Regions from separate parts of the Lysinibacillus sp. JNUCC 51 genome, predicted to be linked through region 1. Evidence: a T-box and tRNA genes for the amino acid it is inferred to sense, from the RefSeq annotation. Region 1 holds a T-box; the other holds one or more tRNA genes.

Evidence for each region. The T-box of region 1 lies ahead of ileS (isoleucine--tRNA ligase). A T-box ahead of a tRNA ligase gene usually reads a tRNA of that ligase, here a tRNA-Ile.
Region 2: it encodes a tRNA-Ile, which carries the amino acid that the T-box ahead of ileS (isoleucine--tRNA ligase) is inferred to sense. The anticodon was not compared.

The regions. Positions count from the first base shown of each region.
Region 1 is NZ_CP065545.1:4,829,866-4,846,395, forward strand. Features, by position in the region: gene JNUCC51_RS23390 (YcdB/YcdC domain-containing protein) at 56-1,465, shown strand; one part of gene JNUCC51_RS23395 (IS3 family transposase) at 1,569-2,521, opposite strand; one part of gene JNUCC51_RS23395 (IS3 family transposase) at 2,521-2,902, opposite strand; gene JNUCC51_RS23400 (hypothetical protein) at 3,130-3,528, opposite strand; gene JNUCC51_RS23405 (hypothetical protein) at 3,587-4,198, opposite strand; gene JNUCC51_RS23410 (hypothetical protein) at 4,134-4,610, opposite strand; gene JNUCC51_RS23415 (MFS transporter) at 4,809-5,951, opposite strand; gene JNUCC51_RS23420 (LysR family transcriptional regulator) at 6,120-6,971, shown strand; gene JNUCC51_RS23425 (DJ-1/PfpI family protein) at 7,020-7,604, opposite strand; gene JNUCC51_RS23430 (Lrp/AsnC family transcriptional regulator) at 7,746-8,183, shown strand; gene JNUCC51_RS23435 (DUF2785 domain-containing protein) at 8,345-9,190, shown strand; T-box leader at 9,272-9,511, shown strand; gene ileS (isoleucine--tRNA ligase) at 9,566-12,655, shown strand; gene JNUCC51_RS23445 (hypothetical protein) at 12,812-13,201, opposite strand; gene JNUCC51_RS23450 (hypothetical protein) at 14,036-14,302, shown strand; gene JNUCC51_RS23455 (hypothetical protein) at 14,480-15,679, shown strand; gene JNUCC51_RS23460 (hypothetical protein) at 15,985-16,179, opposite strand; gene JNUCC51_RS23465 (DinB family protein) at 16,366-16,530, shown strand, end outside.
Region 2 is NZ_CP065545.1:2,292,063-2,308,592, forward strand. Features, by position in the region: gene JNUCC51_RS10975 (tetratricopeptide repeat protein) at 1-625, shown strand, start outside; gene JNUCC51_RS10980 (hypothetical protein) at 993-1,397, opposite strand; gene JNUCC51_RS10985 (sensor histidine kinase) at 1,473-2,843, opposite strand; gene JNUCC51_RS10990 (response regulator transcription factor) at 2,843-3,514, opposite strand; gene JNUCC51_RS10995 (DUF1648 domain-containing protein) at 3,642-4,739, opposite strand; gene JNUCC51_RS11000 (GntR family transcriptional regulator) at 4,743-5,138, opposite strand; gene aceB (malate synthase A) at 5,673-7,271, opposite strand; gene aceA (isocitrate lyase) at 7,381-8,664, opposite strand; gene JNUCC51_RS11015 (LytR/AlgR family response regulator transcription factor) at 8,879-9,550, shown strand; rRNA gene rrf (5S ribosomal RNA) at 9,736-9,851, opposite strand; rRNA gene JNUCC51_RS11025 (23S ribosomal RNA) at 9,918-12,845, opposite strand; tRNA gene JNUCC51_RS11030 (tRNA-Ala) at 12,936-13,011, opposite strand; tRNA gene JNUCC51_RS11035 (tRNA-Ile) at 13,024-13,100, opposite strand; rRNA gene JNUCC51_RS11040 (16S ribosomal RNA) at 13,194-14,745, opposite strand; tRNA gene JNUCC51_RS11045 (tRNA-Ala) at 14,891-14,966, opposite strand; tRNA gene JNUCC51_RS11050 (tRNA-Pro) at 14,990-15,066, opposite strand; tRNA gene JNUCC51_RS11055 (tRNA-Arg) at 15,077-15,153, opposite strand; tRNA gene JNUCC51_RS11060 (tRNA-Leu) at 15,173-15,261, opposite strand; tRNA gene JNUCC51_RS11065 (tRNA-Gly) at 15,267-15,341, opposite strand; tRNA gene JNUCC51_RS11070 (tRNA-Leu) at 15,390-15,474, opposite strand; tRNA gene JNUCC51_RS11075 (tRNA-Lys) at 15,496-15,571, opposite strand; tRNA gene JNUCC51_RS11080 (tRNA-Thr) at 15,579-15,654, opposite strand; tRNA gene JNUCC51_RS11085 (tRNA-Val) at 15,658-15,733, opposite strand; rRNA gene rrf (5S ribosomal RNA) at 15,744-15,859, opposite strand; rRNA gene JNUCC51_RS11095 (23S ribosomal RNA) at 15,977-16,530, opposite strand, start outside.

The DNA of each region.
Region 1 (16,530 bases):
CTTAGGAGGTCGGTTTTTGTCTATACATAGAAAATAACTGTAAGGGGTCTTAGATTTGCATAAAGATAAACTAAAAGAACGCGCTTTATCAATTGTTGAATTACCCAATCACTATAAACTAATCATAGAAGAGTATTCTAATGATGAGAGAGTGATGTTCTCATGGGCAAATGAACAACAAGATGAAAGTCTGACTGTTGAGTTAGACTACACTGGAAACCTCATATACTTATCAATTGAAAAAAATGACTCTGTTTCTGATGCAGAATCTTTATCTATTGATAAAAAAAGAAAGTGTGCCGAACAATTTTTACTTAGTCATTATCCATCTGCTCTGGAAGATTTGACGTTTTCAAAAGTTGAAGATCTATCTAGAGTGGATCGTTTTTATTTTGAACAATTTGTCATGGATTTACCGTTAGAACATGCTGGTTGCTTTATAGATGTTGATGCATTAGGAAATATTGTTGGATTTAGATACAACGGAGTGAAAATAAGCCCTAAAATCCCTTCAAGCCTAGTTTCGAAGGAAGCTTTGTTGGAATATGTGCGCAATGCATTAGCATTACAACTAGTAATATCAAAATTATCTCGTGATGTTTACAATGTAAAGAAAGATGGTCTTCATCTCGTATATCAGGTAAATTCATTTTTACACTTTAAAGCAGATGCTTTAGAACCAACATTAACGATTATTCGTGATGAGAATAAGCCTGAATGTTATGCTGCTCTTCCTCCATTGCCAACTAATATGATTGCCAATGAATATACGAATGAAGAGATCATTGGTATAACAGATGAACTGGAGCATATTCGAGAAGTAGACATGGGACCAGAGATAGGGAGTGTATGGCGTAAGCGGGACTGGAAAATGAGAGAGCAAGACTTATCGATGAACAGCTTTTTTAAAATGCGTTCAGAAGATACAGTAAAAGCTATTATTTCAAAGAAAACTGGTGAAATACGAAGTTTTGGATGGATGCATGAACGTTTGGGAAATCTACAGCTTAGTCAAGAAGCATGTTATCAAAAAGCAATAGACTTTTTAATGAAAATAATCCCTGATTACTATCCTTATCTTCAACGATTAATTCGAGAAGATGAGGAAGAGGGTGAAAGTGAAAAAGAATCGTTTATTTTCCATATCCATTATAGCCAAGGAATATCTATTCTTGATATGGTTATCGTCGTTGTTAATCGTACAACAGGTCAAATTGATTATTATAGTGGACCGAATTTTGATTTGGATGAACTTAGCCAAATTCCTATAAAACCAGCTATTTCTACGGAAGAAGCGTATCGTCGATTTCTAGAAAATGTCGACTTTCAATTGGTTTGGGACAAAAATTATGATGAAGAAATAGAGTCTTATCAACTTGTCTATCAAGCTTGTGATCGACATACTAGATCACCAATCCGGTATATTGACGCAACAACTGGCGAAGTTATTGTCAGTAATATTTAACTTTTTTCGGTGAATTGTTTATTGTAGGCTGATAAGGAATCTTTAAAATAAAAACCGATTTCCAGTAAAGTGTACCCTTTGTAAAGGACATTTTGAAAAAAAGCTAGGCTACCTTTTGAAGCTGCTGTCTGTATTTTGCAGGCGGCAGCTTTTTCAAGTTCCATTGCCCTCGATAATGGTTGTAATACATCATATAACTTTTCACTTCTCGTTTTACTTCTTCTAATGTTTCGCACGCTTTCAGATTGGTTTCGTCTTTAAAATGACCGAAGAAGGATTCTTGAGGGGCGTTATCCCAACAGTTTCCTCGCCTTGACATAGATTGCCCTAGTCCCATTTCCTTCACAAGTTTCTGGAATTTTGGATTCGTATAATGGAATCCTTGATCTGAATGAATAAATGCATCTTTCGTTAAATGGTGGTGATTTCGCTTCAATTTACGAAGAGTATTGAGCGCAATATCCATACTTAATGAAGCAGATACTTCATACGCTAAAATTTCGTTTGTCTCAGCGTCCTTAATCGTTGATAAATAAGCACGTTTGCCGTTTCCATACGTCAAATACGTGATATCTGTTAATAATACTTTTCCTGCTACACCTTGTTTGAAGTTACGTTGTAATTCATTTGGACATGTACGATGTTCTTTTGTTGCTTTGGCCATTCTACGTGCAGGATTTGCTTTTCGAATTGGGCATACAATCTCGAATTTCTTCATAATACGGCGAATACGTTTTAAGTTATATGTAATCCCATATTGATTTTCTAACGTCATTTTAATTTGACGTGCACCTTTCCTACGCCCACGGAAATGATACGCTTTTAAAATGATATCTTTGATGGCTTTATCTGCTAACTCATGGGTTGCACGCTTTTGTGCTGATTTTTCTGTGAAATAATTATAGTAACCTGAACGAGATACACCCATGATTTCGCATAGATAACTTACTAAACGTTTTAGTTTATATTTTTGAATCGTTTTACTGATTAAATCAAATTTTAGTTCTGTTGTAATTGTTATTTCTTCTTTAACATCTGCCTTTCGAGTAGATCGAGCTTTTTTAAAAGTTCATTCTCCGCTTGTAATAATCGATTTTTCGCTTCTAATCGTGCAATTTTTTCTTCTAAACTTAATTCCCGTTCTATTGGACGACCTGAATTCGTTTTACGTGTATCTTGTAGACCAGCTACTCCAGTTGTACGATAAGCTGCACGCCAACGCTTTCCCGCTGAACTAATGCGCTTCAAACCAATTAGTTCAACATTTAAACCAGCCTCTTCAAAAATCGTTCTTGGGAGTTTTCCTTTTTCATTTTCTGCAATAAAATGGCGTTTGAATTCCTCAGTATAAGTAATCGCTTTATCACTAATAGCCTGGATATTAGGATTACATTTTAGTTGTTCTTGCTCTTTTTTAGTAAATAATCTTTTCGTCATTTATTCCACTCCAACATCTTTTTTCTCATTATAAACAAAAGTACCCTATAGGATAGACTTTTTTCAAAGTGTCTATCTTATAGGGTACAGTTTACAGTGAAGTCGGTTTTTTTATCCATTTCTGTCTAAATGACTGGTCGGTATAGAAATTAATCAAAGTGGCGGATAGAACTTACAAAATGCATAAAAAAGGCTTTAACATTAAGAGGTCAAAAGTTTTAAAAGCTTTACTCTTCTAAAATTTCTAACTGTTTGTAATAGTTATCTACAATAGGATAAATATCTGGGTTTGAATCATAGTAGATGTTGTCAATTTCACTTAGTGTGAATTTAAATTCTTTCTCACTGTCCAAAAGAGTAATACCATATCTCCATCCAACACGATTTTCTTGATTGTCTTGCGGAGTAATTTGTATATCTTTAATCAGAGAAACAAAGTCATTGATTTGTTCTTGCTTATTTATCGTTTTCGAAGCACCTGTTGAACCATCTTGGATAACCACTCTATCTATACTTTCAATTTTTGCATCCTTATAAAAGGCTTCTAATGATTGCGTTTTTCCATTTGTACAAGCAGAAACTAAAAACAGACTTACCAACAAAATTAGAATCAAAAATTTTTTCATTAGACTGCCTCCAGAAAGTTAGTTCTATTTCCAAATAGACGAAATAAATTACAAATAGTTACAGATCATAGGAGTTTACAATTAATGCAAGCGGCAACTTTTTCAAATGATTGTAATACATCATATAACGCTTAGTGATGGATAGAACCTCCAGAATCGTGGATAGAAACGTCAAAGTGACGGATAGAACCACCGAAATCGTGGATAGAAACGTCAAAGTGACGGATAGAACCACCGAAATCGTGGATAGAAACGTCAAAGTGATGGATAGAACCTCCAGAATCGTGGATAGAAACGTCAAAGTGATGGATAGAACCACCGAAATCGTGGATAGAAACGTCAAAGTGATGGATAGAACCACCAGAATCGTGGATAGAAACGCCAAAGTGACGGATAGAACTTCAGAAACGATGGATAGAAACTCCAAAGCGACGGATGGAACCATCGAAACGACGGAAAGGCCGGCCAAAGCGAAGGAAAGAATCTCCAACGACGGAAAGACCGGCCAAAGCGAAGGAAAGAATCTCCAACGACGGAAGGTCCCGCCGAAGTGACGGAAAGAATCGTCAGAGCGACGGAAGATCCCACCAAAGCGACGGAAAGAACTATCGAAGCGACGGAAAGAACGGCCAAACCGAAGGAAAGAATCTCCAACGACGGAAGGTCCCACCGAAGTGACGGAAAGAATCGTCAGAGCGACGGATAAGACTATCGAAATGCGGAAAGACCGGCCAAAGCGACGGAAAGAATCTCCAACGGCGGAATGTCCCGCCGAAGTGACGGAAAGAATCGTCAGAGCGACGGATGGAACCATCGAAACGACGGAAAGCCCAGCCAAAGCGACGGAAAGAATCTCCAACGACGGAAGTTCCCGCCGAAGTGACGGAAAGAATCGTCAGAGCGACGGATGGAACCATCGAAACGACGGAAAGACCGGCCAAAGCGAGGGAAGGAATCTCCAACGACGGAAAGACCGGCCAAAGCGAGGGAAGGAATCTCCAACGACGGAAAGACCGGCCAAAGCGAGGGAAGGAATCTCCAACGACGGAAAGACCGGCCAAAGCGAGGGAAGGAATCTCCAAAGACGGAAGGTCCCACCGAAGTGACAGAAAGAATCGTCAGAGCGACGGATGGAACCATCGAAGTGACGGAAAACCCGGCCTAAGCGACGGAAAGCCCAACCAAAAGAAAGTTAGGAACACAAAATTGCGATTCTAACCATCAAAGTGACGAATAGGATCATCAAATCCATAGTTAGAACCGCAATAAATTAAATAAGTTTAAACGCTAAATTTGCCCTTCAAACTATAGAACTGTAAACAAATGGCGAATAACATAGAGAAGACTGCGAAATATATCAATGTTATTGTTCCAATTTGTAAGGATAGTACAATCCCACCTAAGCTTGCACCGATTGCACTGCCTAAATAATTTACAGAGCTGTTTAAAGCCACTGCCGAACTCCCGTTGTTCGGCTGATATGATAGTAAAATATGTTGTTGAGGGGCTACACATGCCCAACCCATTGCTCCCCAGACAAAGAAAGGTAAGTACTTTAATATAGGTAAGTTAATCATTAATGGTAAACAAATTATGGATAAAGTTAAAGTAAATAAAATGATTGTAACCAAAGTTTTTGGTTTTCCGAAATAGTCGATTATGTAACCGATCATTATACTTCCAACCAGCCCACCGAATCCCCATGCCCAAAGATATATTATTAAATTACTGGAGCTTGTCATTTCTTCTAAAAGGGGAGATAGATATGTATACAATCCAAGGCTTGCAACACTGGCGAAAAATGTTATACCTACAGTTATAGTTACTCTTTTATCGAGGAACATCTTTAATCGTTCGTTAAGTGTAGGGGGAGGCGTTGTTGGAAAATCGGGCAGGAAAATATACATACATAAAACAGCAATAAGACCGATCATAACTAATAGCCAAAGTGTTACTTTCCAATCAAATAAGTTTGATATATAAATACCTAAAGGAACCCCAAGCACTGTTCCCATACTCATTCCTCCAATAGTCAATCCTAATGCTCTCCCTCGCTTATCACTTGATACGAACTTTGAAGAGGCCGCAACTGCTAATGGTGAAAATAAACCAGCCCCTGTCCCCGCAATCGCTCTCGATAGTAGAAGAATAGAAAAGGTCGGAGCTAAAGCTGTAATGCTATTCGCAATTGTAAAGATAAGCATTGACCATATTAAGATTATTTTAATTGGTCTTCCTGCAAGTAAAGTAGAAAATAACGGCGCTGAGATAGCGTAAAATAATGTGAAAATGCTCACAGCCTGGCCAACTTGTGATGTGCTTTTTTGATATGTATCGCTAATTCCTGGAAGGAGCCCTGCGATTACATAGGCATCAAATCCAAGAGCAAACATACCGAATGATAATAATAAAACATTTTTCATATAGTGAACCTCCAAAAATATTAAAGATGTTAAGTATAGACGACCTATAACGTTATGTTATAATCGAAGCACCTTGTATATTTAATAGGTTACTAGAAAAATAAGAATATGGAACAATCACTATTTTATAAGGGTATAACGAATCGTTATAGGATGTGGAGGAATATAATGAATGTAGAATGGTTATATAGTTTTATTGCTGCAGCCAATCAGAAAAGTTTTTCAAAAGCTGCTCAAATCACTAATCTTTCCCAACCTGCACTAAGTAAACATATACGAAACTTAGAGAATAATCTTGGCATCGAGCTATTCCATAGGACATCCATTGGTATTGAATTAACGGAGGCTGGTGAACGTTTTAACACTCGTATTACACCAGTTTTGAATGAGATAACAGCTATTCGTGACGAATTACAGCAATTTAGTCAGAGCAATCCAATTGCCATCGGTGGTCTGCCTAGCTTAGCTACTTACTATTTGCCAAATAAAATGAATGAACTTAAGCAACTAGATCGACCTATAACATTAATGATTCAAAATACTTCAAATGAACTGTTGCAATCTTTACAAAAAGGTAGACTTGATGCAGTTTTTGTGGATGCGAAATATTCGAGAGAATCTTTGTGGAGTTGTGAATTGTTTACGGAACCATACTATGCTGTGTTTCCGTTGAATCATCGTTTTAATTCAAGAACAGCAGTCGATCTGGAAGAATTATGTGAGGAGCCGCTTATTGTTCATCAAGCTCCTTGTGATTCAAGGAAGGACATAGTGGAACAAATACAATCTCTTGGTTACACACCTAATATTATTACTGAGGTAAACTTTGGGGATTTTATCTTTGGAGCAGTAAGTTCTGGAATGGGAATTACGATTGTACCAGAGCTTATGGCTAAAAATATCGGTCATCTTCAGCTTTTTGCCTTACCAATTAATAATTTTGGAAGAACAAGAACAATTTCATTGGTTACAAAAAGCAAAGAATTTGGATTGAAGTTACATCATTTATTATCAAATTAAACGGAATGAAGCTGTCTCAACTTAACGCTATGAGACAGCTTCATTAAATTATTTAAATCCCATTAAGTCCTTTACCTTTTTTGTATTTTCTTCAGATGTCAGCATTTCTAGTAAGCTAAAGGCAACGTCGAATGCAGTGCCGGGATTGGAGGATGTAATAATATGTCCAGTTTGAACAATTCGTTCATTGACGATGTCTGCACCATAGGATTGTAGCTGTGCCAGTCGTTTACTTGTTGGGTGATTATAAGTAGTAGCTTTGCGATTATGTAGTATTCCGCTATGGGCTAAAATTAGCGAAGCTACACAAACCGTAGCAATCGGTTTTTTATGTTCATCGAAATGACGAACAACTGCCTGAAACTCATCGCTAAAGGCATCATTATAAAATCCAGCTTCCTCAAAACCCCCAGGAATCGCTAGGGCATCAAACTCCTCTAATGAAATTTCATGAAGTAATTTTTCGGGTGCTACATTGAAATTCCATGTACATTGCAATTGGTGATGTAACCCTACGGTCACGACCTCTGTTGTACCGTCGCCCTCCCATTTATTCCAGCCAAGTACATCTGTAAAAACACTCGCTTCAACAGCCTCAAAACCGTTTGCCAATAGTAATAATGTTTTTTTCATGTTGTTAATGCCTCCTTTATATATTTAATTGTAATAAATGAGGCTATTCAATGACAGAATCTGTATAATGTAATTTAGATGTTTTACTTTATAATAAAAGGAATTTTATTAAATTTAATTTATTAAAAAAGGTGGATTCATATGGACCAAATAGATACAGAAATTTTACAGCAATTGCAGCGAAATGCAAAAATATCGATGAAAGAATTGGCGGCTACAGTTCATTTATCATCCCCAGCAGTTATTGAGCGGGTTAAAAAATTAGAAGAGCAGGGGATTATTGAAGCTTATAGTGCAAAAGTAAATTTAAAAAAGTTGAATCGCGACATTCAAGCTATTATTTTATTTAAATCAATTGATTGTAGGAGTCTTTCGGATTTTTGTAACGCACATCCCGATGTTCTTGAATGCTATCGTGTAGCAGGTGAAATAAGTTATATTGTAAAAATTGCAACCAATTCAGTGGAAACATTGGAGCAGTTTATTGATGAGGCAATGCCTTATGGAACCCCATCAACGAATATTGTGCTTTCTTCAAACGAAAAAGCGGTCATTGAGCCTTTTTCTGATAAAAATTAGAAAAAGTCAATTCGGAGTTGTGTTCGAATAATGAGAAGAATTTAAGTTGCTGTTTTTATATTTGGATTAGTGTACAATTATTGTAAGTATTTGTATGATCGGCTGGTGTGGTAACAGACGATTATGCAAATTCACAAAAGGTAAGGGGAGAAAGATTGGAAATGATACTAAATAAAAACCTACTTAAGGAAATTGAATTAAAAGAAATACTAACAAACATAAGCAGTGGAAATAAAACATGGCAGCAAGAGGACCAAACTCAACTCATACAATCGATGATGTTACATATCGGTTCATTAGATAGTGAACTACGAGATAACTTAATTTATGGGTCTTTTTATGAATTGATTCGTGAAAAGAACTTACTCGAGCATTCACTCTTAACTGAGCTTTTAGAGGAATGTTTGAATAATTTATTATGTAAAGGGATTGAAGAAGGGGAATCAGATTTAGTTTTTACCCGCACATTTACGTCGCTCTTAATCGCACTTATTTTATATAGAGATAACGAAGACAATTTTTTATCTGAGCACAACATAAATGAGTGTAAAGATCGTTTACTAGCATATTTATCAGCTGAAAAGGATGTAAGAGGCTACGTGCCGGTGAAAGGTTGGGCTCATAGTGTTGCCCATATGGCTGATGCAATCGATGAATTGGTGAAAAATCCGAAATTAAATAAAGACTCTTATATTGAAGTAGTAGGCACATTATTTAACGCCATTTTGCAAGAAGATTATGCTTTCATTCACAATGAAGATGAACGGATTTTAACACCTATTTTCACTATGCATGAACGTGGTTTAGAGGAGCAAGAGATCATTAAATTGCTACAAGAATTACCTGCAACTTTAAAAGTAAAAAAAGAGCAGCTCGATGTACAGCATCACAGAATTTTAGTTTTTAACTGTAAATCCTTTGTGAAAAGCTTTTATATTAAAACAAATGGGAAGCCTAAGTTCGCAACTCTTCATAAAAGCATCGAAGCATGTCTTGATGAATTATAGGAAAATTACTACCAATATTAGTGCTTTGAAATTATTGACAGACAATAATTAGTTTGTTAAGATGATTGACAATAAAAGCATACAAATTCGTTGATGAGAAAGAGTAGTGTTTCATTTTGTTCTACAGAGAGCCGACATATTGGTGGAAGTCGGTGTGCAGGTGTTACATGAAGATCCTCTCTGAGAAGATTGGCTGAACATAGTAAGCTAATCCGGGTGTCTACCGTTAAAAAGAACACGTATGATTGTACGTTGCTGAGTGCTATTGAACGTTGATTCAATAGAATTAGGGTGGTATTCGCGGTTAACCCCGTCCCTTACTTGGGACGGGGTTTTTTGTATGCCTTTTATACAATTAGTATAGGAGGAATTTACATGCAAGCTGAAGAGAAGAAAGAAACGACTGTAGAAAGAGAAACAAGGATTCGTCGATTGTGGGAACAAGAAGGAACGTTCCAAGCGTCTGTTGCGAACCGTTTTGACAATAAGCCTTTTGTATTTTACGAAGGACCGCCAACAGCGAATGGTTTACCACACGTAGGTCACGCATTTGGCAGAACTATTAAAGATGTCGTTGCTCGTTATAAAACGATGCAAGGTTATTTAGTTGAACGTAAAGCTGGCTGGGATACACATGGTTTACCTGTAGAGTTAGGCGTGGAAAAAAAGCTTGGTATTTCTGGTAAGCAAGAAATTGAGAAATATGGTGTCGAACAATTTATTCAAGAGTGTAAGGGAAGTGTCTTTACCTATGAGAAGAAATGGCGCTCCTTTACTGAGCAGCTAGGCTATTGGATTGACATGGATGACCCGTATTTAACGCTAAGTAATGATTATATTGAGTCTGTTTGGAATATTTTAAGCCATGTGCATAAGGAAAAGCTTTTATATAAGGGGCACCGTGTTTCACCATATTGCCCTAGCTGTCAAACATCATTAAGCTCTCATGAAGTTGCACAGGGCTATAAGGATGTAAAGGATTTATCTGTCACGGCAATGTTTAAGCTAAAGGATAAAGATGAATATTTTCTTGGCTGGACAACGACTCCATGGACATTACCTGCCAATGTTGCATTAGCCATGAATCCTAAGCTCATATATGTTCGAGTGAAGCAGCACGATAAAGTCTATATCTTAGCAAAATCACTAGTGAATAAAGTTTTTGCTGATTCTGTTGAAGTGTTGAGTGAACATGAAGGGCGTGAATTTGAAGGTGTATCGTACACCCCACCTTTTTCTTATGTAACAGTTGATAAGGGTCATGTCGTTGTACTAGCGGATTATGTTACAGAGCACAGTGGAACTGGAATTGTTCATATCGCACCTGCATATGGGGAGGACGATTATAAGACGGTTCAGCAAAATGGGCTATCATTTGTCAATGTTGTTGATTTAAAGGGTTGCTATACAGAAGAGGTTCCAGAGCTTAATGGTAAATTTGTGAAAGATTGCGATGTCGAAATCATTAAAATGCTCGCTAAAAAGGAGCTATTGTTTGATAAGGAAAAATATGAGCATAGCTATCCTCATTGTTGGCGCTGTGATTCACCATTGCTTTATTATGCGACTGACAGCTGGTTTATCAATATGTCTGCATTGAAAGATAAACTTTTACAAAATAATGAACAAGTTACATGGTATCCTGATCATATTAAACACGGTAGATTTGGTAATTTCTTAGAAAACCTAGTGGACTGGAATATTAGCCGTAATCGCTATTGGGGTACACCGTTAAATGTGTGGGTTTGTCAGGATTGTGGTTATGAAGAGGCGCCAAATAGTATTGCATCTTTAAAAAAATTAGCAAAGGGCACTTTACATGACATCGAGCTTCACAAGCCGTATATTGACGAAGTTGTGTGTACTTGCCCAAAGTGTAGTGGTGACATGGAACGTACACCTGAAGTGATTGATGTATGGTTTGATAGTGGTTCAATGCCGTTTGCTCAGCATCATTATCCTTTTGGAGACCTTACTACTTTTAACAATCAATTTCCTGCTGATGTGGTCATCGAAGGTATCGATCAAACACGAGGCTTTTTCTATAGTTTATTAGCGGTTTCTACTTTATTTACAGGAAAGGCACCTTATAAAAATGTACTTTCTTTAGGGCATGTTTTAGATGAGCATGGGCAGAAAATGTCGAAAAGTAAAGGGAATGCGTTAGAGCCGGTTGAACTGATAGAGCAGTACGGAGCGGATGCTTTACGATGGGCGTTCTTAGTCGACAGTTCCCCTTGGAATCCTAAACGTTTTTCAAAAAAAATTGTGATGGATGCGAAATCAAAGCTAGTAGATACATTAGATAATACGTTCAAATTTTATCAGCTATATGCAGAAATAGATGGTTTCCAATACGATGCAGAAAAGACTGGTACACGTACAAAGTTAGATCATTGGATACTTTCTCGATTGCATCATACAATCCAGATCGTTACAAAATCTATGGATGAATATCAATTTACACAGGCAACACGCGAAATCGGCAAGCTTGTGGAAGAGCTAAGTAACTGGTATATCCGTCGCTCACGAGCAAGATTTTGGGCAAATGGGCTGACAGAGGATAAACGAGGTGCTTATAGTACACTGTATGAGTTACTAACAACAATTTGCCAATTACTAGCACCATTCACTCCATTTATCGCAGAGGATTTATATCGACAATTATCAGGATTTAGTGTTCATTTACAAAACTACCCAACATGTAATGATCAACTATTGAATACAAAGCTTGAAAAAGAAATGGCGAATATATTAACAATCGTAGAGCTAGGTCGCAGCATACGTAATAGTCAAGGGATCAAAGTAAAGCAGCCGGTAAGTGAAATGATTGTCGCTGTTGATGGCGAGTTAACAGATTATCAACCATATAGCGAGCTCGTAAAAGATGAATTAAATATAAAAGAATGTGTTTGGACAAATGATTTTTCAGCATATGAAACAGTTCATTATAAGCTTAATTTTAAAACGGCTGGTGCAGCGTTTGGACCAAAAGTGAACAAAGTAAAAGATTATGTAGTGAATTTACCTGATGAGGAGAAAAATGTATTACAGCAAACAGGTTCAGTTACGTTAACGATTGATGGGGAACAGGCAACATTATTAAAGGCACATGTGTTAACTGAATCTATTGTGAAGGAACATTATATCTTAGCCGAAGATGCTTCTTGTCGAGTCCTTATGAATGTTCATCTGACAGCTAGCTTACTTGAAGAAGGACAGATTAGGGAACTAATTCGCACAATTCAAGATACACGCAAAAAATGGAAACTTCCTGTTGAACAGTATGTATCGATTTCGATTGCTGGAAGTTCTAAAGCAACAACTATCATCCAACAGCATGAATCGTTACTCAAGGCTAATGTGTTGTTAAATGATATTCAATATTCGGATGACAATCACGGAGAAAGATATTTGGAAACAGAAGTGTTCGATGAAAAAGTTACTGTTTATTTTAAACTGTAATATCTTTCGTGTCAGGTAAGTTTCAAATTCACTGGTTGGCTTGAGCCGGGAAACTGCTCGGATCGACAGAAGAAATGATTAGCTAAGCGTAGAAAATGCTCGGGTAGACAGTTAAAAGCCCCCTCATTCAAATGAGGGGGCTACTTTTCTAGATAACTATTGTGACTGAATAATATGGTCATTAACAAATGCTTTTATGAAAAATATTTCATTATCATTAGGGTCCCGTTTATTTTCTGCTTTAAAGGACTCTATCGCATTTTCTAGTGAGGTGGATTTTACAACTTGACTTGCTGTTGTTAACTCTTCCCAATATATATTCATTTCATTTAAATCACAGATAGATTCATGTCCCAGTAGGAACATTTCCGCATCAAATTTTTGAATGTCTTTAATCATAGGCGATAACAATGATTGCTTGTAATGAAATAAAGAATTTGTGGTCGTACCATATGCACAATCACCTAAAAAGATAACTTTTTCATCAGGAATATAAATGATTTTAGAATCATCGTATGAGTACTTTTGATACTTTTGAGAATACAAATTTTGTTTCCTAAATCAATAGTTAATGTATTTTCAAAGATTACATCTGGAGATTTCAACTTAAAACTGTCCCTATTTGGCATCTCAGTTTGTATAATCTTCATACACATAGCACTCATCTGACTAGTGGTCACATACTTTTGAAGTGAACTATCATCATAAGACAAACTTTGCCATTCTTTTATTATTTCGTTTGTTTGACTATTAACTATAACCGTTGCATCAAATTCGTTCATTCCTTAGAAATGATCCCAATGTGCATGGGTAATAACAACATATTTAACTGGTGGTACATTTAGATTCTAGATTTCTAGTAAAAAGTCCTTAGCGTGCTGAGGAGAATTACCAGAATCTATTATAAGACTATATCGGTTACCACATACCAATCCTAATGTTGGTCGTTCTCTATCATCTTGATTAGATAAATAATAAATAGTATCACTTAATTTATTTAACATGGAATTTTTCCTCATTTCAATATATTCATTCATGAAAGAGAAAATCTACATGTATATTCTAAAGTTATTAAAATAATTTAAGATTTTCTCTTATTATTTTTTTACCATTGGACTTATACCTCCTTGTTACGATAAGGAAAATTATAACATAACCTAAATTATATATTAAGAAAATTCTGAACATTAATTGTTTTTTATTTCAATTATTTATAGTTCACAGTTCGAACAAAGGAGCTTTTCTTATTGAGCTAATGAAGCACTTTAATTGAACAGCAACTAGGTTTATTTGGTAAAATTAATAAATATTAATCGGTGATAAAGTGAAATAAGAATTTTTACCTTTTTTGACCAATCAGGGATATTGAGGTGATTAGTGATGACACTTAAATGGTTATGGATATTGGTTATTGCGTTTAGCATACTAGAATGGATTTTAATCCCATTCACGGGAGCATTTACAGGAAAACTATATCAATTAGTTTATGGTATATTAATAATTGCTTTTATTATTTACCCATTATTTTTCATGACTTCTCTTTTGCTATTACAAAAGGGAAATAAAAAAATTGGTGTAGTAATTTTGCTTATTCCACTAATCGTGTATGCACCCTTGCTAATAGGTCTTCAACCGTTGCTTAAATAAACTACTTATTGAGCAAACGGGGTGCTTTACTTGAAGAACATGGAGTTGCTTAGGCAGCTCTCTTTTTTTATTGAACTAACGGTACAGGATAGTTGCATAAGCCCCGTTTTGAAAAGGATTTTTTTCATCCCAAAGAGAATTTAGACATAATGAATTTTTATAAGGAGGATAAAAAGAATGAATAAATATCTTGATCGAATTTCCGAAGACTTAGTAAATGCAAATTTGAATAATTATTGGTCAGGTTTTGAATCGGTTGCTTATGCATTATATGATAAGAGTTATGTTTATCTTTTCAACCATCCTAGAATGAAAAAAAATCAACAAAGTAATTACCAAATTTTAAATTGGGATGAACAATTTATGGGTTGTACACTTATTCTTTATAATGATTATCCAACAGCAATTGTAAATATAGAATTATATGAGGATTACGAAAGTTTATATTTTATTCTTGTACACGAATTATTCCACGGTTTTCAATATGTTAAAGGCGAAACACGGTTTGCGAATGAAATTCTGGGAATCACATATCCGTTATCAAAAGAAAATGTGGAATTACGAAATCAGGAAAGAATCAACCTTTATAGTGCGGTTTTAGAAAATAATATTATTAAAAAGAAACAATATCTTAATACATTCATTGCCTTGAGAGAAAAAAGAACTGCTAAGTTTAATAATAATTTATTATATGAAAATTTAATTGAAACAATTGAAGGACCTGCGTGGTATGTTGAACTAAAAGCTTACTCAGAAAATAGCCCTATAGCTTACAAATCAGTTCTAAAAAAATATGGACAAAACCTTAAAGACAAATATGAATCTACTTCTGATATACGAAAGAGTTGTTATAGTTCAGGTTTGTTTATGTGTTTGTTACTAGATGAGTTTTCACCAGGATGGAAGGAAAGTTTTTGGGGTAAAGAGGAAACATTATACGATATATTTAAACAGCTTTCGGATGACGTTATAAAAATAAGTAACATAGAAATAAGCCCTGAAACAGAGGAGGTAATTAATTTTGCTATACAAAATAGAAAAAATACATTTGAAAACTTTGAACAACAAAAAGGAATTCATCTATTTATTGAAGGTGAAATAACTGCTAAATCTTTTGACCCGATGAATATCGTCTCATTTGAAAATAAGCTTTTACATAAGAACTTTATAAAAGTTGGAATTAACAAAGAAGACTATTTTGTACAACAACCTGTTATTGCCTATTGTAAGGATGGACTTCATAAAATAATTAAATTACATCTAATATTAAAGATTAATCCCATTGAAAATGTCGATTCACTTAAAATTGATGGAATCGGAGTAATAAATGGAAGGTATGAAAAACAGGGAAATGTTTTGAAGCTATATGTGAATTAGAACCCATGGGGTGTTTTACTTGAAAATCATTGACTTGCATAAGCAGCTCTTTTTTTACGAAGCATTTAGCTAAACACGTTATAAAATGAAAAGAAGGATAAAATAATTTAAAAGCATTCAGGGGTTACTTCAACCATTGAATGCTTTTTCATTTCTTTTATTTAGAGTGGATTTCCTGTACACGTCCAATCTATCCATCTGTAAGCCTGATACTTTAATTCCGTGGAAATCCCGTGTATTCTTCCCTTTTTCGGTCCTTTTTTAACAAAATCAACAGTAATATGTCTTCCGATATTGTCAGTAAATTAGACACCCATTTTTCTACGGGTATTGCTTGTTTTTTTCGTTTGCTGGCTTTTCATTTTTTTTGTTGAAAGGTCAGCTTTCTTTTTTCCTTTATTAGAAGAGGAATGGTTCTTTTTGTTTTCAAGCTGCTTTTTCACGGCCTCTTGCAGGCTGATTTTTTTTGGGGTTACTTCAGAATGATTATTCTCGGTCATAGGAAATGCTCCTTTTTGAATATGATAGTTAGTTAAGTATAATCTATTTTCTGTCATTTGTGAAACTTTCTATTTTACTTACAACAATTGAAGACGCTTTTTTACTAACGGTGCAAGTTACTGAAGAAGGAAATAGTTGTATTTAAATTGAAATATAATGTAATAACCTAGATTGGAGTGCTTACAATGATTAAATTCTTTGAATATAACTGGCATGTAAGAGATGAATGGTTTGACTGGTGCAATCAACTGACAATTAAAGAGTTATTAAAAGAACGCAGGGGTGGAGTAGGGAATATATTATATACACTTTTTCACATAATTGATGTGGAATATAGTTGGATTCGTGGT
Region 2 (16,530 bases), 2.5 Mb from region 1:
TGCAGGTTTTGAGCTTGGACGTATTTATGTATACCATCTCCAGCAACTAGAGAAAGCTCTCCCTTACTTCAAAGCAGCTGCTGAAAAGGGCTATGCTGATGCTCAATACGAGCTCGGATTATTATATGAAGCTGAATTGAATTATGATGAAGCAGTAAAATGGTGGAGAGCCGCTACTGATCAGTCCCATATTCAGTCTGAATACCAATTAGGGTTATTATATGAGCATGGATTGGGGATCGAGCAGGACTTAGAAGAGGCACGACGCTGCTATCGACTAGCAGCCATCCAAGGACATTCAGGTGCTCAATATCAGCTCGGTAATTTATTTGATAAGGGCAAAGGTGTCGAACAGGATTATACTGAGGCTGCAAAATGGATTGAACAAGCCGCCGCTAAGGGACATGCCAAAGCACAATATCAATTAGCTCAAATGCACAGTCAAGGACAAGGGGTACCGAAGGATTTTGCGAAGGCTGCCCAACTATATCGACTGGCAGCCAATCAAGGGCACCAAAAAGCGCAATTCCAGCTTGGTATGCTTTACAAAAAAGGACACGGTGTTGCACAGGATTATACTGAGGCAACAAAATGGCTTAAGAAATCACTTGAAAATATGAAATAAAGGGATTATAAGCATAGAGTGGGGTTAGCCATTTTCTTTGAGGGGCTCGTTCCACTCAACTTATCCACATGACATACGTTTTAACAGAATGTCCTCCAACTTTTAGTTTTATTAGAGCATTTTCAGGAATTATCGACCAACTTTTAATTTTTATCACCCAACTTCTGAATTTTATCGACATTCACCTTGCAAAGAGTAAAAAAAGATTCACACACAAAACTGTGTGTGAGTCTCCACTCCAATGAACTTATATATGGCATATGTTTAAAAAAAGTTATCCCTAACTTTTAGTAATGAACCGAATAAAGCTATTCTTCCCTAAAAAATACCGTGTCACCTCCTAATAACGGCAGTGACACGGTATTTTCTATTTTTCCATTTCTTCTTTTTGGTTTACCATAAATGTTACAGCGATGAACAAAGCAAAGCTAATTAATAGCGTTGTTCCACCAATGATAAAGAAAACCGTTGTAAATGTTCTGCTAAAACTAAATGGATTTAAATTGTAGAACCACATGCCTATTGTTAAGCCAAAAACACCGAGAATAGCGGTCCAACCATGTGCTGTCACTAATTTTTGCGATTTCACTTTAAAGGCACGATAGAAAATACCCCATGCAAACATACTTAACCAGCCTACGAGCAAAATATGTGCATGTATCGGCCTATATTCATAACTACCTGAGCCAGACATATGTGAGCCTAGATACGTACCAAATAAGGCAAAAATTGCAGCAAGACGAATAAGGCGTATACTCCATTTTTGTTCCAAACGATAACCCCCCTAAGCTTTTTCAACTTAGTTAGCAGTTTATCTCGCGAACATGAACTTTACATGAACTCCTCATTACAGTTTTGGTAAGTGGACACGCACCTTTGTACCTGAATTCATAACACTTTCCATATGAACCGTTCCTCCGTGTAACTCAGAAATTTGCTTCACGATAGCTAGTCCAAGACCAGTTCCTTGCTTTGTTCTGGAAGTATCTACTCTATAAAAGCGATCAAATACCTTTTGTAGTTGTTCGGCAGTCATTCCTATGCCACTATCCTCAATAAGCACTTCAACTGAAGTTGAGAATTCTTGCAAGTGAATATGAATCTCTCCACCATCGACGTTATATTTAATAGCATTCGTCAATAAATTATCCCAAACATTTTGTAATAGCCCAGCATCGCCATCATATGTTACTGGTTCAATTTGATACGATAATTGTACATTTGCTTCTTCAAGCTGCCAGCGGTACTTCCTTACTGTTTCCTTTAATTGCTCATCTAAACGATAAGATTCACGCTTTAACAACCTTGTAGATTGATCTAGTGACGTTAGTAAAAGTAATTGCTTAGTTAATGTCGACATACGCTTCGTTTCTAGCTCAATAATCGTTGTATACTCTTGCCTTTCCTTGTCGGTCAGCAAGGGATTCTTTAATAAATCTACATAGCCTTGAATATTCAACAATGGTGATTGAAAATCATGGGATACATTACTTATAAACTCTTTACGTATTCGATCATTTTCCTGTAATTTTTCAGTCATGACATTAAAGCTAACCGCTAATTGTCCAATCTCATCTGCTCGATCTATTTCAAGCAGCGTATCGAATTTTTCATATGCAAGCTGATGTGTTGCCTCTGTTAGTTGTGTAATAGGGCGAATTAGAGCCTTAGCGAAAAGTAGCATTGCCAATAGACTAAGTACTGTCATCGTAAGTATAAGTCCACCAAGTATAGTATGCACTTCAGAGAACAACAAGCGAATATCCGGTCTAATGAACAGTGCATACTGCTTATTTTCATAAGTAAACGGCACACCTATCGTATTAATTAACTCATTCGCAAAAAAGCCTGTCACAAAAGTCTCTTTTGGAAAATCACGCATACCATGATAAATTTCCCCGTTTAAAACATGCTCGACTGTATTGGACGGTAGAGTTTTATCACGATACTTACCTCCGAAGAAATGCCCTTCGTTACCGTTTGTTACATAAATTTGATAACCTATTTCACCAAGAGTCGTTAAATAATCATCTAAATCGTCAGGTTTTGATGACTCAATGTATTTCGCAATATCCTGTGCAATCTTCACATTTTTAGCATCATTTTTTTCCTTCACAACTTGATGATAATAAGTATTTGTCGCTAAAAAGCCGATACACAAGCTACCAATCATAACGAGCATCGTCGTCAAAACAAATTTGCTATATAACGTTTTCATCATGCAATAACCTCAAGCTTATAGCCGACGCCACGCACCGTTGTAATCTCAACACCTGGTTCATAACGATGCAGACGCTCACGAATCCGCTTCACATGTGTATTTAAAGTCTGCTCATCTCCATCGTAGTCATAGCCCCACACTTGCTCCATAATAAAACTACGTGTAAACACCTGATTCGGGCGGGATGCTAGTAATGCCAATAGTTCAAATTCCTTTAAAGGCAGGACAAGTGTATCTTCCCCAATGACAACCTCAAAGCTTCGACGATCAATAACGAGCCTACCCACCTTGATGGTTACCTGATTTTTCTTATCGAGTCTACGCAATATTGCGGCTATGCGAAACAGCAATTCTTTAGGTTCAAAAGGCTTCACAACATAGTCGTCTGAGCCTGCCAAAAACCCTCGTTCCTTGTCCTCAAGCTCGCCTTTTGCTGTTAATAACAATACAGGAATATCGTAATCCTGACTCAATGTCTCTGTTAATGTATAACCATCCATCCCCGGCATCATAACATCAACAACAGCCAAATCAGGCAAGTTTCCTTCAAGTAATTTAAGGGCCTGTTGTCCATTTTCCGCCTGCATTACCTGATAGCCCTCTCTTGTCAGATAAATATTCACTAGCTGTAAAATATGTACATCATCATCTACAACGAGAATTTTCATTCAGGTCCACCTCCATCCAACTTGTTTACTTTTAACAATAAATCCGCTCCATTCCGCGGACGTCAAGTTATCAGAAAGAATTCCGGACGTAATGCCGGGGTATTATTGATAACTCCATATTTTCATATTATAACGAAAAGAAAAAAATAAACAGCAATATAAGTAACGGCAAACCAATTACGATATAGCCTCGTGGATTTGCAAAGTTCATCGTCCAACCTACCCCAAAGCGTTTCTCTACAAAAACGGAAGGATCTTGACGATTCACATAAATTAATCCGCCCTTCCAATAGCGATCCTCATCAACATCCATTACTTCTGAAACGACATTGTCTCCATAGTTCACCCTCTGCTTACGTTTTTTCCATGCGTAGACAAGGACTGAGCCCAGAACAAGCAATAAAAACAAAATAAATACCGGTAATAGCCTATTTCCTGTAGTCATTGAAGGATAGATATTGCTTAGCTGTAATACTGTAAATAATATAGTAAAACCATAGCTTAATAACATAATGCTCCAGCTCATATACTTTCGACTTTTTAGCTGATCTTCCAATGATTCTTCTTTACGATTAACAGCCAACTTGATTGCTGAACGTTTTATAGAATCTACAGTTCCCCACATCATACATTGCACCATCAGCATAACAAGCGGCAATGAAACCGCCGTAAAATATGTTTTGCTTCTCCAAGAATCCGCTTCACCGTTAGGTCCCCAATGTACCGCAATGTGATCTGGGATTTGGTCATAATGGCGGAACGTAAAGATAATTAGAAACACCGTAACACCAAATGGGATTACATAAAATGGCCAAGGGAGCATTTCATCACGACTACGAGCCGTTAAGTCGACTGCACGAACTTGTTTTATATTTAGGCCCCATTGCTCTTCCTTTTTAAGTTTTAAAACCTTTTGATGGCTTTTCCAATATAATGTCATACTGACTGCAAGCATTGCAAATAAGCATCCTAGCAGTAAAATACTTTGCATGAACTCAGATTGTGCAAAGTAATAATAGCAAACAATCATCGTCATTAATAAAATGACACCCGATATTCCAACGAATTGAGCATACTGCTTTTTCATATTACGTAATGCAGGATGTTTTACATTTTGTTCAGGTACTGTAACGCCAAAAACAATTGTCTCACGTACTATATATGGCACAAAAACTTGTAGAGCTAATGCTATGATGTAGACGGTTGAAAAAACGCCAAGTAGCATTTACTACACCCCTTCTGCAGGTATTTGCAAATCAGAAAATACCTTTTTTATCATGTGCTCGATTTGTTCAGCTGTTGCGCCAAGCACCATTCCTTCTACCACAACAGGCTTTAAGTTTTTTTCAATTTGTTGTAATTGTTCAGGAGTTAACGCTCGCTCCTCTGCTGAACGAATGATAGCACCTGATTTGGCTCTAATTGTAATGATCCCCTTTTCCTCTAGCTCATGATAGCTTTTATTAACCGTGTGCATATTTACGCCTAGATCGGCTGCTAAATTACGTACAGACGGCAAGGTATCTCCTGGCTTCATTTCCCCTCTTGCAATCCCTTCCATAATTTTTCGGGTTACCTGTTCATAGATTGGTACATCAGACTGTGGTTCTATTTGAATATACATTACTATCATCTCCATAATTGTTATACAGATAATATAACAAATAATCATTCTTTATGCATGATGAAAGGGACAATTATAAAGAGTTCTTAACAGTTTCAATAAACTTTTGCACAAGTACACTGTGCTTTTCATTCTCGCCGTAGTTAAATAATTGAAAAGGGAGATGTCTCAGAGACATCTCCTTTCAACTCAACAATAGCTATTTCGTAACTATTGCAAATGCATCATGAATTTCATCAACTACCGGTGTCGGTCGAAGAACATTTTTTTGAAGATAAAAAAATGCCTTACAAGCTCCCCATCTAAGCTCGTAAGACATCATTACCCTATTTAAATCTCTCTACTTAATTAATAGACCCCTTTTTTGTGTTCATTTTTTAGTAAGGAACGGGGGAACAGACCCCGCCCCTTACAATAGTGGAATAAGGTGGACTCCATTCGAGTTTAGTCCACATCAATTTAGGAAAATCGGATATGTTCGTTTAGTAGATTCGTATCTCAAATCAATTTCTTTCAGCGATTGTTGAAAGCGAGTTAAGCTAATTTTTCGTAACCTGGAAGCGTCAAGAATTCCGCAAATTCATCTTGTTCAATTAAAGATTTAAACAGCTCTGCAGCTTCTTCATAGCGACCACCGTTATAGGTTTGTTCCCCAACAGCCTCTTTAATTTTCACAAGCTCTTCCTCCAAGATAGATAGTACAAAGTCCAATGTAATGCCACGACCATCATCTAAGATACCTTTTGGATGACGAATCCATTGCCATACTTGTGTACGAGAGATTTCTGCAGTTGCAGCATCCTCCATTAAGTTGTTAATCGGCGCAGCTCCGTTGCCTCTTAGCCAAGAAGCAATGTACTGAACCCCTACACTACAGTTAATACGAAGACCCTCTAGTGTAATTGTCCCCTCTGGAACAGCTACTAAATCTTCCGCCGTAACATTTACATCCTCACGCTTTTTATGGATTTGGTTTGGTGTCGTCATAATCGCGTCAAACTGTTCCATAGCTGTTGCAACCATACCAGGATGCGCTACCCAAGTACCATCGTGGCCATCTGTTGCCTCGCGACGCTTATCTTCTGCAACCTTTGCAAAGGCTACAGCATTCGCGTCGTCATCCCCTTTAACAGGGATTTGTGCAGCCATACCGCCCATCGCAGGAGCATTACGTTTATGACATGTTTGAATACATAAAGACGTATATGCCTTCATGAATGGTACAGTCATTGTTACTTGCCCACGGTCCGGTAAAATTACTTCAGGTTGATTGCGTAGACGTTTGATATAGCTGAAAATGTAATCCCAGCGTCCACAATTCAGACCAGCTGAATGTTCACGTAATTCATACAAAATTTCATCCATTTCAAATGCAGCTAAAATTGTTTCGATTAAGACAGTAGCCTTAATTGTCCCTTGTGGAATTCCAATATAGTCTTGTGCAAACACAAAGACATCATTCCATAACCGTGCCTCCAAATGGCTTTCAAGCTTAGGTAAGTAGAAATAAGGCCCCGTCCCTTGTGCCAATGCATTTTTAGCATTATGGAATAAATACAGACCGAAATCAAAGAAACTACCAGAGATCGGCTCGCCATCAACTAGTACATGCTTTTCAAGTAAATGTAGACCACGTGGACGAACTAATAACACAGCTGTGTTTCCGTTTAACTTATACGTTTTACCATTAGATGCTTGTGTAAACTCAATTGTTTTATTAATAGCATCACGCATATTAATTTGACCGCCAATCATGTTTTCCCATGTCGGAGCAGATGCATCCTCAAAGCAAGCCATAAACATTTTTGCGCCCGAGTTTAATGCATTAATAACCATTTTACGGTCAACAGGCCCTGTAATTTCTACACGACGGTCATGCAAATCTGCTGGAAGTGGTGCAATTGTCCAATCTCCCTCACGGATCTGCTTTGTTTCTGGTAAGAAGTCGAGTTTCTCACCTGCATCAAGGCGCTTTTGACGTTCTTGACGAGCCTCTAATAGCTCTTTTCGACGAGCATCAAATTTTTCGTGCAGGGCAAGAACAAACTCAAGGGCTTCTGGTGTTAAAATTTCTTTTGTTTGCTCGTTTTGTTCCCCAACAATTTTAAGCTTACCTGTTATTACTTGTTCCATCAGTTGTTTCCCCCACCTTTGCGATTTTAAGTAGTCATCCCCCGCTTTAGGAGGAGCGGAGGAGACTAATCTATGATTATGAATTTAGGAATACGCGTACTTATGAAACTTAAACGAATTGTTCTGTCTCTGTAGAACCAGCCATAGCTGTTGTAGAAGAAGTACCGCCAGAGATAGTTTGAGATACTTCATCAAAGTAGCCAGTACCTACTTCACGTTGGTGACGTGTAGCTGTGTAGCCTTTTGATTCTGATGCAAACTCAGCTTGTTGTAGCTTAGAGTATGCAGCCATACCATTATCTTTATAATCATGTGCAAGCTCAAACATAGAGTGGTTTAATGCGTGGAAACCAGCTAATGTTACGAATTGGAATTTATATCCCAATTTACCTAACTCGCGTTGATATTCTGCGATTTCTTCTTCTGATAAATTTGCTTTCCAGTTGAAAGAAGGTGAGCAGTTGTATGCTAGTAATTTTCCTGGGAATTCAGCATGAATAGCTGTCGCAAATTCACGAGCCTCCTCAAGGGATGGTTTAGAAGTTTCACACCAAATTAAATCTGCATATGGCGCGTAAGCTAAACCACGAGCAATCGCTTGTTTGATGCCTGGTTTTGTACGGAAGAAGCCTTCTGGAGTACGTTCACCAGTAATAAACTCAGCATCACGTGGATCGATATCAGATGTTACCATATCAGCAGCATCAGCATCTGTACGAGCGATTAAAATTGTATCAACACCCATTACGTCTGTTGCAAGACGAGCAGCAACTAGGTTACGAACAGCATTTTGTGTTGGAAGTAACACTTTACCACCTAAGTGACCACACTTTTTCTCAGAAGCTAATTGGTCTTCTAAGTGAACACCAGCAGCTCCTGCTTCAATCATTCCTTTTACAAGCTCAAATACGTTTAGAGGACCACCGAAGCCAGCCTCAGCATCTGCTACGATTGGAGCGAACCAGTCAAATTGATCTACACGTCCTTCAGCGTGGTCGATTTGGTCTGCACGTTGTAAAGCTTGGTTAATACGCTTAACTACTGCTGGAACAGAGTTTGCTGGATATAAGGATTGGTCAGGGTACATTTGACCAGAAAGGTTAGCATCAGCAGCAACTTGCCAGCCTGATAAGTAGATTGCTTTTAATCCCGCTTTTACCTGTTGTACAGCTTGATTACCAGTCAATGCACCTAATGCATTAATGAACGGTTCTTCGTGTAAAGATTTCCATAGTCTAGCCGCACCTTTAGTTGCTAAAGTTTGTTCAAGTACAACAGAGCCCTGTAGCTTAACAACCTCTTCAGCTGAATATGTGCGTTCAATACCAGCCCAACGAGGGTTCTCTGCCCATTGTTTTTCTAATGCTTGGATTTTTTCTTGACGTGTTGACATATTGAAATTCCACCTTCCCCTTTGTATACAATATACTCTGTTAAAAAACTTTTAATTTGCTGTTCCATAACAGGTTTATTTGTTATAAATTAATATATAACAGCGCATCTGAATTTTCATTATTTTTAGATAAAATACCAAATTTTAATGATGAAACCGCTTTTTTTGGCGACGAAATTTGGTAAACTGTTTACAAACAAGGGGGATATTCACAATGAATAATGAGTTTAATTCTTTGCCAAAAGATATTTCACTACAGTTTATTTCAATGTTAAAAGACTGGGTTCCAGCCAATTCATCCATTGCAATTGCTGCTGAAAACACCTATATCTATTTTCATTCTGGACATCAAAACATTAACTTGGAAATAGGTCAACAAGTACAGTCTGGTAGCATTGCCGAACAAGTACTACGCACGAGGAAACGAACAGATGCCGTATTAGATAATTCTTTATTCGAAACGCCGTATTATGGGATAGGTTATCCTATAAACATATTAGATGTGCCAGCAGCACTTGTGGTAGTATTACCTTCAACCTTTACTGAGAAGAAATTGGAGCCCTTTCAATTTTTAACTGGCAAGCAAGAAGAGGAATGGAATCCTGTTGCAATTGAAAAAATCTCTTATATTGAAAGCCTGCAGAAAAAAACGTGGTTTTATGTGGAGGGGGAACAATTTAAAACAAGTATTACTCTTAAAGAACTTCAAATGCGTCTACCGTCATCTTTTATTCGCATTCACAGGTCTTACATTGTTAATATTCATTTCATAAAAAAAATGTCTCGTGATCTTGCTTCTAATTTTATTGTCACTTTAAAAGATGGTAGTGAACTACCCGTTAGCCAATCTTATTTAAATAATCTTCGTAACGCTCTTGAATTTTAGATTTTACCTTAGCGTAATTGTTGTTGCTGTCGCTTCGCTTTCGCACAGAAAACATTTGTTGCTGTCGCTTCGCTTTCGCACAGAAAACATTGCTGACTGAAGCTAAAAGGCTGTCCTATACATTTGTTGTATAAGACAGCCTAAAAATAAAAAAGCCTGAGAAAAAAATTCTCAGACTTTAGATTGCCTAGCGACGTCCTACTCTCACAGGGGGAAGCCCCCAACTACCATCGGCGCTAAAGAGCTTAACTTCCGTGTTCGGTATGGGAACGGGTGTGACCTCTTTGCCATCATCACTAGACTTATTTAATTGAAAGAATTATTCTTTCAAAACTGGATAAACGGTGCATTGAATGTTTCAAACGTTTTGGTTAAGTCCTCGATCGATTAGTATTCGTCAGCTCCATGTGTCACCACACTTCCACCTCGAACCTATCTACCTCATCGTCTTTGAGGGATCTTACTTACTTGCGTAATGGGAAATCTCATCTTGAGGGGGGCTTCATGCTTAGATGCTTTCAGCACTTATCCCGTCCACACATAGCTACCCAGCGATGCCTTTGGCAAGACAACTGGTACACCAGCGGTGTGTCCATCCCGGTCCTCTCGTACTAAGGACAGCTCCTCTCAAATTTCCTACGCCCACGACGGATAGGGACCGAACTGTCTCACGACGTTCTGAACCCAGCTCGCGTACCGCTTTAATGGGCGAACAGCCCAACCCTTGGGACCGACTACAGCCCCAGGATGCGATGAGCCGACATCGAGGTGCCAAACCTCCCCGTCGATGTGGACTCTTGGGGGAGATAAGCCTGTTATCCCCGGGGTAGCTTTTATCCGTTGAGCGATGGCCCTTCCATGCGGAACCACCGGATCACTAAGCCCGTCTTTCGACCCTGCTCGACTTGTAGGTCTCGCAGTCAAGCTCCCTTGTGCCTTTACACTCTACGAATGATTTCCAACCATTCTGAGGGAACCTTTGGGCGCCTCCGTTACCTTTTAGGAGGCGACCGCCCCAGTCAAACTGTCCGCCTGACACTGTCTCCTGCCCCGCTAAGGGGCATGGGTTAGAATTTCAATACAACCAGGGTAGTATCCCACCGACGCCTCCTTCGAAGCTGGCGCTCCGAGATCTCTGGCTCCTACCTATCCTGTACAAGTTGTACCAAAATTCAATATCAGGCTACAGTAAAGCTCCACGGGGTCTTTCCGTCCTGTCGCGGGTAACCTGCATCTTCACAGGTACTATAATTTCACCGAGTCTCTCGTTGAGACAGTGCCCAGATCGTTACGCCTTTCGTGCGGGTCGGAACTTACCCGACAAGGAATTTCGCTACCTTAGGACCGTTATAGTTACGGCCGCCGTTTACTGGGGCTTCAATTCGCAGCTTCGCTTGCGCTAACCACTCCTCTTAACCTTCCAGCACCGGGCAGGCGTCAGCCCCTATACGTCACCTTACGGTTTTGCAGAGACCTGTGTTTTTGCTAAACAGTCGCCTGGGCCTATTCACTGCGGCTCTCATGCGCTTGCACGCTCAAGAGCACCCCTTCTCCCGAAGTTACGGGGTCATTTTGCCGAGTTCCTTAACGAGAGTTCTCTCGCACACCTTAGGATTCTCTCCTCGACTACCTGTGTCGGTTTGCGGTACGGGCACCTCTCACCTCGATAGAGGCTTTTCTTGGCAGTGTGAAATCAGGAACTTCGTCCATACGGACTCGCCATCACAGCTCAACGTTACAGTGTGCGGATTTGCCTACACACACGCCTTACTGCTTGGACGCGCATATCCAACAGCGCGCTTACCCTATCCTACTGCGTCCCCCCATTTCTCAAACGGTGAGGAGGTGGTACAGGAATATCAACCTGTTGTCCATCGCCTACGCCTATCGGCCTCGGCTTAGGTCCCGACTAACCCTGAGCGGACGAGCCTTCCTCAGGAAACCTTAGTCATACGGTGGACGGGATTCTCACCCGTCTTTCGCTACTCATACCGGCATTCTCACTTCTAAGCGCTCCACCAGTCCTTCCGATCTGACTTCAACGCACTTAGAACGCTCTCCTACCACTGACATCGTAGATGTCAATCCACAGCTTCGGTGAATCGTTTAGCCCCGATACATTTTCGGCGCAGCGTCACTCGACCAGTGAGCTATTACGCACTCTTTAAATGATGGCTGCTTCTAAGCCAACATCCTGGTTGTCTGTGCAACGCCACATCCTTTTCCACTTAACGATTACTTTGGGACCTTAGCTGGTGGTCTGGGCTGTTTCCCTTTTGACTACGGATCTTATCACTCGCAGTCTGACTCCCGTGTATAAATATCTGGCATTCGGAGTTTGTCTGAATTCGGTAAACCGGGATGGCCCCCTAGTCCAAACAGTGCTCTACCTCCAGTATTCTCATCACGAGGCTAGCCCTAAAGCTATTTCGGAGAGAACCAGCTATCTCCAAGTTCGATTGGAATTTCTCCGCTACCCACACCTCATCCCCGCACTTTTCAACGTGCGTGGGTTCGGGCCTCCAGTAAGTGTTACCTCACCTTCACCCTGGACATGGGTAGATCACCTGGTTTCGGGTCTACGACCACGTACTATTTCGCCCTATTCAGACTCGCTTTCGCTGCGGCTCCGCCTTCTAAAGCTTAACCTCGCACGTAATCGTAACTCGCCGGTTCATTCTACAAAAGGCACGCTATCACCCATTAACGGGCTCTAACTACTTGTAGGCACACGGTTTCAGGATCTCTTTCACTCCCCTCCCGGGGTGCTTTTCACCTTTCCCTCACGGTACTGGTTCACTATCGGTCACTAGGTAGTATTTAGCCTTGGGAGATGGTCCTCCCGGATTCCAACGGAATTTCACGTGTTCCGCCGTACTCAGGATCCACTCAGGAGAGAACGAACTTTCGACTACAGGGCTTTTACCTGCTCTGGCGGACCTTTCCAAGTCGCTTCATCTAACTCGCTCTTTTGTAACTCCGTATAGAGTGTCCTACAACCCCAAGAGGCAAGCCTCTTGGTTTGGGCTCTTCCCGTTTCGCTCGCCGCTACTCAGGGAATCGATTTTTCTTTCTCTTCCTCCAGGTACTTAGATGTTTCAGTTCCCTGGGTCTGCCTTCAAGACGCTATGTATTCACGTCAAGATACTACGCGATTAAACGTAGTGGGTTCCCCCATTCGGAAATCTCCGGATCAAAGCTCACTTACAGCTCCCCGAAGCATATCGGTGTTAGTGCCGTCCTTCATCGGCTCCTAGTGCCAAGGCATTCGCCGTGCGCCCTTAATAACTTAACCAAGTTATTAAGCCTATAAAAAAACTTAAAAAATAAATGTGTTTGTTACAATTTCAATGTCGTTTTATCCAGTTTTCAAAGAACAAATTATTGGTGGAGCCTAGCGGGATCGAACCGCTGACCTCCTGCGTGCAAGGCAGGCGCTCTCCCAGCTGAGCTAAGGCCCCAAGAGGTATATATGGTGGGCCTAAATGGACTCGAACCATCGACCTCACGCTTATCAGGCGTGCGCTCTAACCAGCTGAGCTATAGGCCCTCTTAGAAGTTTATAATTATTTATAAACCTTCAAAACTGAACGCAAAACGTAATCTTACAAACCCTAGGTTTGTATTCCGAAAATATCCTTAGAAAGGAGGTGATCCAGCCGCACCTTCCGATACGGCTACCTTGTTACGACTTCACCCCAATCATCTATCCCACCTTCGGCGGCTGGCTCCAAAAGGTTACCCCACCGACTTCGGGTGTTACAAACTCTCGTGGTGTGACGGGCGGTGTGTACAAGGCCCGGGAACGTATTCACCGCGGCATGCTGATCCGCGATTACTAGCGATTCCGGCTTCATGTAGGCGAGTTGCAGCCTACAATCCGAACTGAGAACGACTTTATCGGATTAGCTCCCTCTCGCGAGTTGGCAACCGTTTGTATCGTCCATTGTAGCACGTGTGTAGCCCAGGTCATAAGGGGCATGATGATTTGACGTCATCCCCACCTTCCTCCGGTTTGTCACCGGCAGTCACCTTAGAGTGCCCAACTAAATGATGGCAACTAAGATCAAGGGTTGCGCTCGTTGCGGGACTTAACCCAACATCTCACGACACGAGCTGACGACAACCATGCACCACCTGTCACCGTTGTCCCCGAAGGGAAAACCATATCTCTACAGTGGTCAACGGGATGTCAAGACCTGGTAAGGTTCTTCGCGTTGCTTCGAATTAAACCACATGCTCCACCGCTTGTGCGGGCCCCCGTCAATTCCTTTGAGTTTCAGTCTTGCGACCGTACTCCCCAGGCGGAGTGCTTAATGCGTTAGCTGCAGCACTAAGGAGCGGAAACCCCCTAACACTTAGCACTCATCGTTTACGGCGTGGACTACCAGGGTATCTAATCCTGTTTGCTCCCCACGCTTTCGCGCCTCAGCGTCAGTTACAGACCAGAAAGTCGCCTTCGCCACTGGTGTTCCTCCAAATCTCTACGCATTTCACCGCTACACTTGGAATTCCACTTTCCTCTTCTGCACTCAAGTCCCCCAGTTTCCAATGACCCTCCACGGTTGAGCCGTGGGCTTTCACATCAGACTTAAAGGACCGCCTGCGCGCGCTTTACGCCCAATAATTCCGGACAACGCTTGCCACCTACGTATTACCGCGGCTGCTGGCACGTAGTTAGCCGTGGCTTTCTAATAAGGTACCGTCAAGGTACAGCCAGTTACTACTGTACTTGTTCTTCCCTTACAACAGAGTTTTACGATCCGAAAACCTTCTTCACTCACGCGGCGTTGCTCCATCAGGCTTTCGCCCATTGTGGAAGATTCCCTACTGCTGCCTCCCGTAGGAGTCTGGGCCGTGTCTCAGTCCCAGTGTGGCCGATCACCCTCTCAGGTCGGCTACGCATCGTCGCCTTGGTGAGCCGTTACCTCACCAACTAGCTAATGCGCCGCGGGCCCATCTTATAGCGACAGCCGAAACCGTCTTTCAGTATTTCGCCATGAAGCAAAATAGATTATTCGGTATTAGCCCCGGTTTCCCGGAGTTATCCCAAACTACAAGGTAGGTTGCCCACGTGTTACTCACCCGTCCGCCGCTAACGTCGAAGGAGCAAGCTCCTTCTCTGTTCGCTCGACTTGCATGTATTAGGCACGCCGCCAGCGTTCGTCCTGAGCCAGGATCAAACTCTCCATAAAAAGAAATTTGATTAGCTCAAATTGTTTTGCTGGCATCATGTTTGATGTCCAAAATTTTGTTTCTTTTACTAACTCAAGGTTAGCTACTAAAAACTTTATTGATTACGTTTTGCTTGTTCAGTTTTCAAGGTTCATTTGTTTTAATTGGTGGAGCCTAGCGGGATCGAACCGCTGACCTCCTGCGTGCAAGGCAGGCGCTCTCCCAGCTGAGCTAAGGCCCCATATAAATTATATTTTTAGGAAATGGTCGGGAAGACAGGATTCGAACCTGCGACCCCTTGGTCCCAAACCAAGTGCTCTACCAAGCTGAGCTACTTCCCGTTTGTTATATTGGCGCGCCCGACAGGAGTCGAACCCATAACCTTCTGATCCGTAGTCAGACGCTCTATCCAATTGAGCTACGGGCGCTAATTATTAAAATAAAAAATGGTGCCGAGGGCCGGAATCGAACCGGCACGGTAGTCACCTACCGCAGGATTTTAAGTCCTGTGCGTCTGCCAGTTCCGCCACCCCGGCACATTTGGAGCGGAAGACGAGGTTCGAACTCGCGACCCCCACCTTGGCAAGGTGGTGTTCTACCACTGAACTACTTCCGCATGTGCATAAGATTTATTTATCCTGGCAATTATGAAATTTAAAAAATATGGTGCGGGTGAAGGGAGTCGAACCCCCACGCCTTGCGGCGCTAGATCCTAAGTCTAGTGCGTCTGCCAATTCCGCCACACCCGCATATTTTGTTGGCAATTTAAATGGTGAGCCATGAAGGACTCGAACCTTCGACCCTCTGATTAAAAGTCAGATGCTCTACCAACTGAGCTAATGGCTCAAAACTATGGTGCCGGCTATAGGAATCGAACCCACGACCTACTGATTACAAGTCAGTTGCTCTACCTGCTGAGCTAAACCGGCAAATGGTGGAGGATGACGGGCTCGAACCGCCGACCCCCTGCTTGTAAGGCAGGTGCTCTCCCAGCTGAGCTAATCCTCCTGGGTAATATGCCTAGCGACGTCCTACTCTCACAGGGGGAAGCCCCCAACTACCATCGGCGCTAAAGAGCTTAACTTCCGTGTTCGGTATGGGAACGGGTGTGACCTCTTTGCCATCATCACTAGACTATTTTAAAGACAAGATTTATTATAACACATTTTGTTATAATTGCAAGCTTTTTTTAAAAAAACTTTCTTGTTCTTTCAAAACTGGATAAACGGTGCATTGAATGTTTCAAACGTTTTGGTTAAGTCCTCGATCGATTAGTATTCGTCAGCTCCATGTGTCACCACACTTCCACCTCGAACCTATCTACCTCATCGTCTTTGAGGGATCTTACTTACTTGCGTAATGGGAAATCTCATCTTGAGGGGGGCTTCATGCTTAGATGCTTTCAGCACTTATCCCGTCCACACATAGCTACCCAGCGATGCCTTTGGCAAGACAACTGGTACACCAGCGGTGTGTCCATCCCGGTCCTCTCGTACTAAGGACAGCTCCTCTCAAATTTCCTACGCCCACGACGGATAGGGACCGAACTGTCTCACGACGTTCTGAACCCAGCTCGCGTACCGCTTTAATGGGCGAACAGCCCAACCCTTGGGACCGACTACAGCCCCAGGATGCGATGAGCCGACATCGAGGTGCCAAACCTCCCCGTCGATGTGGACTCTTGGGGGAGATAAGCCTGTTATCCCCGGGGTAGCTTTTATCCGTTGAGCGATGGCCCTTCCATGCGGAACCACCGGATCACTAAGCCCGTCTTTCGACCCTGCTCGACTTGTAGGTCTCGCAGT